Regions from separate parts of the Clostridium sp. Marseille-QA1073 genome, predicted to be linked through region 2. Evidence: a T-box and tRNA genes for the amino acid it is inferred to sense, from the RefSeq annotation. Region 2 holds a T-box; the other regions hold tRNA genes.
What was found. The T-box of region 2 lies ahead of alaS (alanine--tRNA ligase). A T-box ahead of a tRNA ligase gene usually reads a tRNA of that ligase, here a tRNA-Ala.
Positions count from the first base shown of each region.

Region 1: it has a tRNA-Ala gene. The T-box ahead of alaS (alanine--tRNA ligase) is inferred to sense a tRNA for this amino acid. The anticodon was not compared.
Region 3: it has a tRNA-Ala gene. The T-box ahead of alaS (alanine--tRNA ligase) is inferred to sense a tRNA for this amino acid. The anticodon was not compared.
Region 4: it has a tRNA-Ala gene. The T-box ahead of alaS (alanine--tRNA ligase) is inferred to sense a tRNA for this amino acid. The anticodon was not compared.

Region 1 covers NZ_JBSVQM010000009.1:97,298-100,453, forward strand. The annotation lists rRNA gene ACY1IQ_RS10300 (23S ribosomal RNA) at 1-1,342, opposite strand, end outside; tRNA gene ACY1IQ_RS10305 (tRNA-Ile) at 1,659-1,735, opposite strand; tRNA gene ACY1IQ_RS10310 (tRNA-Ala) at 1,742-1,817, opposite strand; rRNA gene ACY1IQ_RS10315 (16S ribosomal RNA) at 1,903-3,156, opposite strand, start outside.
Region 2 covers NZ_JBSVQM010000001.1:278,533-281,688, forward strand. The annotation lists gene alaS (alanine--tRNA ligase) at 1-1,360, opposite strand, end outside; T-box leader at 1,563-1,740, opposite strand; gene ACY1IQ_RS01215 (AI-2E family transporter) at 1,806-2,306, opposite strand; gene ACY1IQ_RS01220 (hypothetical protein) at 2,320-2,829, opposite strand; gene ACY1IQ_RS01225 (PRC-barrel domain-containing protein) at 2,819-3,156, opposite strand, start outside.
Region 3 covers NZ_JBSVQM010000007.1:161,026-164,181, reverse strand. The annotation lists gene hutG (formimidoylglutamase) at 1-639, opposite strand, end outside; gene ACY1IQ_RS08705 (hypothetical protein) at 697-984, shown strand; tRNA gene ACY1IQ_RS08700 (tRNA-Ala) at 1,297-1,372, opposite strand; tRNA gene ACY1IQ_RS08695 (tRNA-Ile) at 1,378-1,454, opposite strand; rRNA gene rrf (5S ribosomal RNA) at 1,487-1,604, opposite strand; rRNA gene ACY1IQ_RS08685 (23S ribosomal RNA) at 1,725-3,156, opposite strand, start outside.
Region 4 covers NZ_JBSVQM010000009.1:93,443-96,598, reverse strand. The annotation lists rRNA gene ACY1IQ_RS10300 (23S ribosomal RNA) at 1-868, shown strand, start outside; rRNA gene rrf (5S ribosomal RNA) at 1,173-1,290, shown strand; tRNA gene ACY1IQ_RS10290 (tRNA-Ile) at 1,323-1,399, shown strand; tRNA gene ACY1IQ_RS10285 (tRNA-Ala) at 1,405-1,480, shown strand; gene ACY1IQ_RS10280 (aminopeptidase) at 1,636-2,862, opposite strand.

The DNA of each region.
Region 1 (3,156 bases), on a different contig from region 2:
ACCTTAGGTTTTCGACCGACAGGATTCTCACCTGTCTCTCGCTACTTATGCCAACATTCTCACTTCTGCATCGTCCACCGCTCCTTCCGGTACGACTTCAGCCAATGCAGAAAGCTCCTCTACCGCGTACACGTAGTGTACACCCATAGCTTCGGTGGTAAGTTTTAGCCCCGGACATCTTCGGCGCAGGATCTCTTGACTAGTGAGCTATTACGCACTCTTTGAATGAGTGGCTGCTTCTAAGCCAACATCCTAGTTGTCTTAGAAATCCCACATCCTTTACCAACAACTTACACTTTGGGACCTTAGCTGATGGTCTGGGCTGTTTCCCTTTTGACTACGGATCTTATCATTCGCAGTCTGACTGCCGAAATAAAAGTATATGGCATTCGGAGTTTGATAAGGTTCGGTAAGCGATATGCCCCCTAGCCTATTCAGTGCTCTACCTCCATTACTCAATTAATCGACGCTAGCCCTAAAGCTATTTCGAGGAGAACCAGCTATCTCCGAGTTCGATTGGAATTTCTCCGCTATCCACAGCTCATCCCATGGTTTTTCAACACCAACGTGGTTCGGTCCTCCACGAGATTTTACTCTCGCTTCAACCTGGCCATGGATAGGTCACCCGGTTTCGGGTCTACGACATGCAACTTTGCGCCCTATTCAGACTCGGTTTCCCTTCGGCTCCGTACGCCGAAGTGTCAACACCGCTGCATATCGTAACTCGTTGTGGCTGTTCTTAAAAAAAGCATCGTCACACATATAAAGTGCTTCGATCGGTTGTAGGCACAGGGTTTCAGGTTCTGTTGCCTCCCGGGGTTCTTTTCACCTTTCCCTCACGGTACTTCTCCACTATCGGTCACTAGGTAGTATTTAGCCTTGGGAGGTGGTCCTCCCTGCTTCCCACAAGGTTTCACGTGTCTCGTGGTACTCTGGATCAGAACTGTTACCTTATCTCCGCCAAGCACGGGCCTACCTATTACCTTCTTTGGTGCTTTTCCAGCTATCTTCAACTAAAGATACAGTAAATTTATGTTCTGTCCTCAACCCCAAGCCAAAGGCTTAGGTTTGGGCTCTTTCCCTTTCGCTCGCCGCTACTTAGGAAATCGATTTTTCTTTCTCTTCCTCCGGGTACTTAGATGTTTCAGTTCCCCGGGTTTACCTCTACCACCTTATACTTCGGCATATCTGAGTACGCCCGGCAACCGCCGGGAGGTTTCCCCATTCGGAAATCTTTGGATCACAGACTATTTGCGTCTACCCAAAGCTTATCGCAGCTTATCACGTCCTTCTTCGGCTCCTAGTGCCAAGGCATTCACCCTGCGCCCTTTGTAGCTTGACCTTAAAATTCAATATAAGCTTCACACTACGTCGTCAACTGCATTCGCTGTGGTGCTCATTTACCTAAGTAAACTCCGCTCCTCGCTCACTTGTTTCCTAGTATTGTTCGCTTCTATTTAATTTTATAAAGTAATAAAATGATTTTATTAACTTTTACAAAGTGTCCTATACAAATTCGCATAAATAGAATTCAAAAACTTTGTTTTTAAACTTATTTCTGTTTGTCTTGACGAAATTGTTTATTTATCTTTTAAATTTAAAGGATATTTAAACAAATATTTTCACTGTGCAATTTTCAAAGAACAATTTTAAATTAATGGTGGGTCTAAATGGACTCGAACCATCGACCTCACGCTTATCAGGCGTGCGCTCTAACCAGCTGAGCTATAGACCCACAATATGGTGGAGATAAAGAGATTCGAACTCTTGACCCCCTGCGTGCAAGGCAGGTGCTCTCCCAACTGAGCTATACCCCCATATTAAAGACTTTTGGTCTTTCAAAATTAAACAGAGATAGTACCAGTTTTCGTAGTAGAGTTACCAACTACGTCGACTCCCTAGAAAGGAGGTGATCCAGCCGCAGGTTCTCCTACGGCTACCTTGTTACGACTTCACCCCAATCACTAATCCCACCTTCGGCCGCTGGCTCCTTAGCGGTTACCTCACGGACTTCGGGTGTTACCAGCTCTCATGGTGTGACGGGCGGTGTGTACAAGGCCCGGGAACGTATTCACCGCGACATGCTGATTCGCGATTACTAGCAACTCCGGCTTCATGTAGGCGAGTTTCAGCCTACAATCCGAACTGGGATTGGTTTTTAAGTTTAGCTCCACCTCACGGTCTTGCATCTTGTTGTACCAACCATTGTAGCACGTGTGTAGCCCTAGACATAAGGGGCATGATGATTTGACGTCATCCCCACCTTCCTCCCGGTTAACCCGGGCAGTCTCACTAGAGTGCTCAACTTAATGGTAGCAACTAATGATAAGGGTTGCGCTCGTTGCGGGACTTAACCCAACATCTCCCCGAAACTTCACGAGCTGACGACAACCATGCACCACCTACTCCCTGCCCCGAAGGGCTTCCTCATTACGGGTAATTCAGGGGATGTCAAGTCTAGGTAAGGTTCTTCGCGTTGCTTCGAATTAAACCACATGCTCCGCTGCTTGTGCGGGCCCCCGTCAATTCCTTTGAGTTTTAATCTTGCGATCGTACTCCCCAGGCGGAATACTTATTGTGTTAACTGCGGCACAGAAGGGTCGATACCTCCTACACCTAGTATTCATCGTTTACGGCGTGGACTACCAGGGTATCTAATCCTGTTTGCTCCCCACGCTTTCATGCCTCAGCGTCAGTTACAGTCCAGAAAGCCGCCTTCGCCACTGGTGTTCTTCACAATCTCTACGCATTTCACCGCTACACTAGGAATTCCGCTTTCCTCTCCTGCACTCCTGAACGCACCGGATTTCAAATACAACACAAGTTGAGCCAGGTATTTCACATCTGACTTAAATGTCCGCCTACGCATCCTTTACGCCCAGTAAATCCGGACAACGCTTGCCACCTACGTATTACCGCGGCTGCTGGCGCATGGGTGTAGCCGGCGGCTTCCTCATATAGTACCGTCATTATCTTCCCATGTGACAGAACTTTACAACCTAAGGCCTTCTTCATTCACGCGGCGTTGCTGCGTCTGGGGTTTACATTGCGCAATATTCCCCACTGCTGCCTCCCGTAGGAGTCTGGACCGTGTCTCAGTTCCAATGTGGCCGATCACCCTCTCAGGTCGGCTACGCATCGTCGCCTTGGTGAGCC
Region 2 (3,156 bases):
TTTTATTTAAAATTCCATCATCATTGCCCATGTAGCTTGAATCTCCTCTAGCTGCTCTAGCTCTTTCTCTTTGGTTTTTCATTTCTGTATTAAAGCCTTCTATATCGACTTTTAAATTCTTTTCCTCTAAAATCTCCTCTGTAAGTTCTAGAGGAAAACCATAAGTGTCATAAAGTTTAAAAACTTTTTCACCTTTTAAAGTATCTTCATTAGAAGCTTCTAATTCTTCAATATATGATTTTAATATTTCCATTCCTGAATCTATAGTTTCACTAAATCTTTCTTCTTCTAGTTTTATTACCTTTTTGATGTAACTAGATTTTTCACTTAATTCTGGATAAGCACCATTAGAGTTTTCTATTACTATATCACATAGATTATTTAAGAATATTCCCTTTATTCCTAGTAATCTACCATGTCTTGCTGCCCTTCTTAATATTCTTCTTAAAACATATCCTCTACCTTCATTTGATGGTAATACTCCATCACTAATCATGAATGTTACACTTCTAACATGGTCAGTTATAACTCTTATAGATATGTCTTCTTTTTCATTATAGCCATATTTTTTATTAGATATTCTGCAAACTTCATCTAATATTGCTCTAATTGTGTCAACTTCAAAAATGCTGTTAACTCCTTGCATTATGGTTGCCATTCTTTCAAGCCCCATTCCTGTATCTATGTTAGGACTTGATAATTTATTATAATTTCCTTCTTCGTCTTTATCAAATTGAGTAAATACTAGATTCCAGAACTCTATAACTCTATCTTCATCAGAAGCTTTTTCAAATTCCTCAGCAGTTTTTATTTGTCCTAATTCAGGTTTTCTATCAAAATGAATTTCAGAACACGGTCCACATGGTCCAGGGCCAGCTCCAACCTCCCAGAAATTATCTGCTCCTAATCTAAAAATACGATTTTTATCTATATCTGTTTTATTTACCCATATTTCAAAAGCTTCATCATCTTCTAAATGTATAGTTACATATAATTTATCTTTTGGTATTCCTAAAACTTCTGTTACATATTCCCAAGCCCATGGAATTATCTCTTCTTTAAAGTAATCTCCAAAAGAGAAATTTCCAAGCATTTCGAAAAAAGTACCATGTCTAGAGGTTTTACCTACATTTTCTATATCTCCAGTTCTAATACACTTTTGACAAGTAGTAACTCTCTTACTTGGTGGGGTTTGTAATCCTGTAAAATATGGTTTTAATGGAGCCATACCAGCATTTATAAGTAGTAAGCTCTTATCATTTTTAGGTACTAATGGGAAACTTTCTAATCTTAAGTGGTCTTTACTTTCAAAAAATCTTAAATAAGATTCTCTAATTTCATTTAATGACATATTTTTCATATCTATTCCTCCTCCTATAATTTAAGTGCACTATTTAAAAATTTAATATATAGATTAAAATATGCATTTGTTTTGTTATTTTAATTTATAACTTTTTAATTCACAATGCACATCTCACACTTCGTTATTGTAGCTATATTTTGTATCATTATAGTATTAACTAATAATATTTTATACAAAAAATAAAAACCTTCCTTCCCTAAAAAGGGACGAAAGGTTCCGCGTTACCACCCTTATTATATTAAAATTTTTTAAATTTTAATATCACTTAATTAAATATGGCTCTAAGACAGCTTCAATATATCTCCCAAGAAGTTTTCACCAACCACTTCCTCTCTAAATGCCTTGATATATTTACTAATTCTTGTCATCACCTAATATTACATTTTCTTATTGGAATTATATGAAAAAATAAATAAAATGTCAACTATTACTTAATTAAAATTTAAAATAAATAACTTTCAATATCTTCATATAATACCTTAATAGTTACCCAAATAGGTACAATAATTATCATACCTAATACACCACCTATATTTCCGCCTAGAAGTAATAACATTAATATGGTAAGTGGATGTGCACTGACACTCTCTCCTATTATTTTAGGACATATAATATCTCCTTCTATTTGCTGAATTATCATTAATGCTATTCCTACAGAAACTACACTTTGAAGTGAATTTAAACTAGCCAATATAAGAATAGGAATAGCACCTATTATAGGCCCAAAATAAGGAATTATATTAAATATTGCATTTATTAAAGATAATACTATAGGAAATTTAACTCTTAATATTAAAAGCACTATAAATGTTAAAATACCTATAATAGCGCAAAGTTCAAATTGTGTTATTATATATCGCTCTAACACTTTATCTATATGCGTTAAAGCTTTTCTAATCATATTTTTGCTTGATGTAGGAAATAATTTTAAAATTCCATTCAAAATTAAATTATCATCAGATAGAAAAAAATAAATAAGGAGTAGGAGAAACTAAAAATAATAATATATTTTCTCCTGCTGATATAAGAGTTTCTATGGTTTTCTCTATTGTATTAATTATTAGTAATTGTACTTTATCATAAATTACGTTTATAAAATGGGAAATAAATTTATTATTTCCTAAAGTAATATCTGGACTCTTAAGATTATTAACATATCTTTCAATATCTAAAAGCATATCATTAATATTATTGCTGTCTTTAAATATAGAAGGTATTAAAATAGTAAATATTATTAAAATAGAAAGTATTATAGTTAATATAACAAAAGCTGCTGCAAATTTTCTATTAAAGCCTTTGCTAATCAAAAATTTATAATAAGGTCTTAAACTATAAGATATTATAAAAGATATTAATATAACTCCAATTAAATCTAAAAATACTGGAAATCTTTTTATTAGAAGTATAATTGCTAATATAAATATTATTAATGCTATAATTTTAATATAGCTTCTTTTACCCTTCAATATTGTCTTCTCCTATATATAAAAAATTATTATGAGGTACACAATGAAAACTATATTTATCTTGACATCCTACATAAAGCAAATTATCTTCTCCTAAAATCATATCTTTGATTAATAATATTCTTCTTTCTCTAAATATACTTGTAACTAAGCTATATGATATTGAAATAGCTCTTATCTCAAAACTTTCTCCATCAAAAATTATTTCCTTAACAATACCCAATATTTCAGAATTTTTATCTATAACATACATTTTCTTAATATCATTAAAAGCTAAATATTCTTCTTTATTTATTTTATTTATTATCATTGCTCCATTAAAATAAA
Region 3 (3,156 bases), on a different contig from region 2:
AAGCTCAATTGTATTACTATGTTCTTGAACACCAACACAGAAATAAGAAAAATCCATATCATTATTTTTACAGATATCTGATATTTGCCTAAACATAGTCCCAGAGCTTCCTTCTTTATCATAAGGTCGTAAATCAAAGTGAGCATCAAAATTTATTATGCCAATCTTTGGTTTATCACATATAGTTTGTACATTATTAAAGAGCCCTCTAAAGTTTCCTAAAGCAGTTTCATGTCCGCCGCCTAATACAATTGGGAATATATTTAAACTAAGAAGTCTAGCTACAGATTTAGATAAAAGTTCTTGTGCTTCACTTAAACTTAATCCTTCTGCAACTATGTCACCTGCATCAAATATATTTACACATTCATAAAAGTTGCAAGGGAAATTTGCCATTTGAGTTCTTATGGATATTGGACCATTTATTGCACCAACTCTGCCTTTATTTAATTTTATACCTATATCACAACAAAAACCTAATATGCCAAAGCTTAAGCTTTCTACAGGCTTTATATTTTCGTCCCATAAATTTAATGGTTTAACATGTTGGTGCCATCTAAAAGCATCATAGTTGGAAGTACTGTCTACTCTTCCACTCCAAATGCTCTCATCCATTTGTATATAATTCTTACTATACATAAATTCATCTCCCATTATAATTTTGTAACTATATAAAAAGTAACTCATATTATAACATTGAAAGCATTAATTAAAAAGGGAAATATGTCAATTTTTATATTAATGCCTTATGATCAAATATCTCAAGGTGTTTTAAAGACTTTATCCCAATTCAGTACTGATATACGATCAGCTAATGAAATGGTAAATACACTACTAACTAATGATAAACTTAATGTTGATGCTAACTTTTTAAACTTTGTGTCACATTTTGATCAAGGGAAATATTATCAATTTAGAAGTGAAGGATACATGGAGGCTTTAACATTTATAAAGACTTACAATGAAATGAGCTTATGCTATTAGATTAATAATCTACAAACTCCTGCTATCAAGCATTTTACAGAAGCTTTAAATTCACTAGATAGAGTTAGTCGTTCATTCTTATCTGATGATGACTTTAGGGATTTAATAATTGAAATAGGTGCGCTAAAAAAATACAGATGAAATTAATAGGAAATAATAAGAATGTATAATTTAAATTGTGGCTAATCAACTTTATAATTTGTAGTACCATATAGAAATATATCTGTAAAAAATTTAATAATTGATCTTAATAGGTTTTAAAATTTAATTTATTCTAAAAAAATAAAAAAGCAATCCTCTTGGATTGCTTTTTGGTGGAGATAAAGAGATTCGAACTCTTGACCCCCTGCGTGCAAGGCAGGTGCTCTCCCAACTGAGCTATACCCCCAAATATGGTGGACCTTCAGGGACTCGAACCCCGGACCTACCGGTTATGAGCCGGTTGCTCTAACCAACTGAGCTAAAGATCCATAGTGTTAACTAAGGAGACTTAGTTAACACTACCTGGCAACAACCTACCCTCCCACAGGGTCTCCCCTGCAGTACTCTCGGCGTCCTAAGGCTTAACCTGCCTGTTCGGAATGGAAAGGGGTGTTACCCTTAGGACCATCATCACCAGATTCAAAGGTCATTCATTAACCTTACTTTGTTATTATAATTTATTAAGTTATCTTTGTCAATAACTTTTTTTATAAATTTTCAAAGAAATTATTCTCTGAAAATTGCACAGTGAAATTAATTAGGTCAAGCCCTCGACTTATTAGTATGAGTCAGCTGAACATGTTGCCATGCTTACACCTCTCACCTATCAACCTGGTGTTCTTCCAGGAGTCTTACTAACTTATGTTATGGGAAATCTCATCTTAGGGGGGGCTTCACGCTTAGATGCTTTCAGCGTTTATCCCTTCCAGACATAGCTACCCAGCTGTGCCACTGGCGTGACAACTGGTGCACCAGAGGTCTGTCCATCCCGGTCCTCTCGTACTAAGGACAGCTCCCTTCAAATTTCCTACGCCCGCGACGGATAGGGACCGAACTGTCTCACGACGTTCTGAACCCAGCTCGCGTGCCGCTTTAATGGGCGAACAGCCCAACCCTTGGGACCTACTTCAGCCCCAGGATGCGACGAGCCGACATCGAGGTGCCAAACCTCCCCGTCGATGTGGACTCTTGGGGGAGATCAGCCTGTTATCCCCGAGGTAGCTTTTATCCGTTGAGCGATGGCCCTCCCACGAGGAACCACCGGATCACTAAGCCCGACTTTCGTCCCTGCTCCACTTGTCTGTGTCGCAGTCAGGCTCCCTTCTGCCTTTGCACTCTTCGAACGATTTCCGACCGTTCTGAGGGAACCTTTGGGCGCCTCCGTTACTTTTTTGGAGGCGACCGCCCCAGTCAAACTGCCCACCTAACAATGTCCCGTGACCTGATTCAAGGCCTCCGGTTAGAATTCCAGTACTATCAGGGTGGTATCCCAAGGATGACTCCACAAAGGCTGACGCCCTTGCTTCCAAGTCTCCCACCTATCCTGTACAGATAGTACCGAAACTCAATGCTAAATTGCAGTAAAGCTCTACGGGGTCTTTCCGTCCAATCGCGGGTAGCAAGCATCTTCACTTGCACTACAATTTCGCCGGATTTGCTGTTGAGACAGTGCCCAAATCATTACGCCATTCGTGCGGGTCGGAACTTACCCGACAAGGAATTTCGCTACCTTAGGACCGTTATAGTTACGGCCGCCGTTTACTGGGGCTTAAGTTCATGCCTTCGTTTGCACTAAGCAATCCCCTTAACCTTCCAGCACCGGGCAGGCGTCAGCCCCTATACATCAGCTTTCGCTTTAGCAGAGACCTGTGTTTTTGCTAAACAGTTGCTTGGGCCTATTCTCTGCGGCCTACTTGCGTAGGCACCCCTTCTCCCGAAGTTACGGGGTCAATTTGCCGAGTTCCTTAACAGCAATTCTTCCGATGGTCTTAGGATTCTCTCCTCACCTACCTGTGTCGGTTTGCGGTACGGGCACTAGCTTCCTCCATAGAGGCTTTTCTTGGCAGCGTGGAATCAGATACTTCACCCTAAAGGGCTTCCCCATCACGCCTCAGCTAATGTAGGTGGATTTGCCTATCCTACATACCTAAACGCTTAGACTAGCATCCAATAGCTAGCACATCTTATCCT
Region 4 (3,156 bases), on a different contig from region 2:
ACCCGTGATTGGACGGAAAGACCCTGTAGAGCTCTTTACGGCAATTTAGCGATTGAGTTTCGGTACTATCTGTACAGGATAGGTGGGAGACTTGGAAGCAAGGGCGTCAGCCTTTGTGGAGTCATCCTTGGGATACCACCCTGATAGTACTGGAATTCTAACCGGAGGCCTTGAATCAGGTCACGGACAATTGTTAGGTGGGCAGTTTGACCGGGGCGGTCGCCTCCAAAAAGTAACGGAGGCGCCCAAAGGTTCCCTCAGAACGGTCGGAAATCGTTCGAAGAGTGCAAAGGCAGAAGGGAGCCTGATCAGGACACAGACAAGTGGAGCAGGGACGAAAGTCGGGCTTAGTGCGATCCGGTGGTTCCTCGTGGGAGGGCCATCGCTCAACGGATAAAAGCTACCTCGGGGATAACAGGCTGATCTCCCCCAAGAGTCCACATCGACGGGGAAGGCCGTGGCTTGGCACCTCGATGTCGGCTCGTCGCATCCTGGGGCTGAAGTAGGTCCCAAGGGTTGGGCTGTTCGCCCATTGAAGCGGCACGCGAGCTGGGTTCAGAACGTCGTGGAGATGTTCGGTCTCCTATCCGTCGCGGGCGTAGGAAATTGAAGGAGCCAACTCTGGCAATGAGGACCGGGATGGACAGACCTCTGGTGCACCAGTTGTCACGCCAGTGGCACAGCTGGGTAGCTATGTCTGGAAGGGATAAACGCTGAAAGCATCTAAGCGTGAAGCCCCCCCTAAGATGAGATTTCCCATAACATAAGTTAGTAAGACTCCTGGAAGAACACCAGGTTGATAGGTGAGAGGTGTAAGCATGGCAACATGTTCAGCTGACTCATACTAATAAGTCGAGGGCTTGACCTAATTAATTTCACTGTGCAATTTTCAGAGAATAATTTCTTTGAAGTTTATATAATTTTAAAATTTGATAGAAACGAGTAATACAAGGAAACAAATGAGTGAGGAGCAGAGTTTACTAATGGTAAATGAGCACCACAGCGAATGCAGTTGACGAAGTAGTACGACGTTTATGACAAATTTTCTTTAAAATTAATAGAAGCGAACAGAACAAGGAAGTGAAGAAACGAAGAGCGGAGTTTACTAAAGTAAATGAGCACTGGAGTGACTGAAACTGACGAAGTAATGTGAAGCTTATATGAATTTTTAATCTGGTGATGATGGTCCTAAGGGTAACACCCCTTTCCATTCCGAACAGGCAGGTTAAGCCTTAGGACGCCGAGAGTACTGCAGGGGAGACCCTGTGGGAGGGTAGGTTGTTGCCAGGTAGTGTTAACTAAGGAAACTTAGTTAACAGTATGGATCTTTAGCTCAGTTGGTTAGAGCAACCGGCTCATAACCGGTAGGTCCGGGGTTCGAGTCCCTGAAGGTCCACCATATTTGGGGGTATAGCTCAGTTGGGAGAGCACCTGCCTTGCACGCAGGGGGTCAAGAGTTCGAATCTCTTTATCTCCACCAAAAAAGCAATCCAAAAGGATTGCTTTTTTTATACGAATTTTTAATAATAGCATTCATTTTTTATAAATATGAAGTCAAAAACTAATTTGTTAAAAAAACTTAGCATATATTGAAAAATTTATAAGCTTAAAACTCTTTAAAATTTTTTATCCTTATTAAAAGATCCAGTTCCCATTTTTAAAAATTTGAATTAGTTCTCCATTTTGATTTACTCCGATTACTTCTAAATCCTCTGTGCCAAACATAAAATCTACATGAATTAAAGATATATTTCCCCCGACCTTTAAGAATTCTTCATCTGTCATTTTATCTCCATCTTTTATAGATAAGTTATAAGCTTTCCCTATAGCAAGATGGCAAGAGGCATTCTCATCGTATAGCGTATTAAAAAAAGTTAATCCAGAATTAGATATTGAAGAGTTAAATGGAACAAGTGCCACTTCACCTAAATAATGAGAACCTTCATCAGTTGTAATTAAGTTTTTTAATGAATCATAGCCTTTTTTAGCAGTAAAATCTATAATTTTGCCATTTTCAAATGTCAAAGAAAAATCTTCTATAAGCTTTCCGCTATAATTCAAAGGTTTTGAGCTATACACTATACCATTAACGCCATTTCTTTTAGGTAATGTAAATATTTCTTCTGTTGGCATATTAGCAACAAATTCTATGTCATCTGAGCTCTTTTTACTACCACCCATCCATAGATGATTTTGAGGCAAGTTCACATATAAGTCTGTACCTAAAGAATTCTTAAAATGAAGTGATTTTAAATTTTGATTATTTAAAAGGTCTCTATTGCTTTTGAGAACTTCTATATGTTCTTCCCATGCTTTTACAGGGTCTTCTTTATCAACTCTAACTAGTTTGAAAATCTCTTCCCAAAGTTTTTCTACTGCTTTATCTGGTAAAAGTTCTGGAAATACTTTTGAAGCCCATGATTTTGTAGGGATCGATAGTATTGACCAGCGATTTTTATAATTTGTTAATCGATTATTAAATTCTTTAAATGCTAATTGACTAGCTTTTATAGAAGCAGAAATTTTTTTAGAGGGAACATCTTTCATAAGTTCGGGATCTGAGGCAGATATACTTAATACTGCGGCACCATTCTTTACATAGTGCATAAGTGAATCCACTTTCCATGGGGCTATAGTGCTTAATACCTCATCATCAGCATACATATATTTTATTTTTGTAGAAAGTTCATCATTCCAATCTATTATTACTTCCCTAGCTCCTTCTTTATAGGCGGCTTCAGAAATCATTCTAGTAAATGGAGCACATTCTATTGGGGATGCTATTATAAGAGTTTGATTTTTCTGAATATTTACTCCTGTTTTTACTGCTAATCTAGCATACTTTTTAAGCATCTTCTCCATTATATTAACACCTCTTAAAAATATTTATTATGTAATATTATAATTTAGATAATTTAGATAATTTATACGTGCAAGCTATAATTTTATTTTAGAGGTATTAGAAAGGTTAAAGATTACTATTAAGGTTTACAATGACAAATTAATATGCTTCTTTAAATGCAAAAAGTTCTTAAATTTATATATTTAAATAGAAAATTTATTTATTATATAAGTTTTAAATTAAGATAATAGAATATCATATTTAGCTGAATGTATTGACATATATCCTTAAATATGCTATATATAGTATAGCAC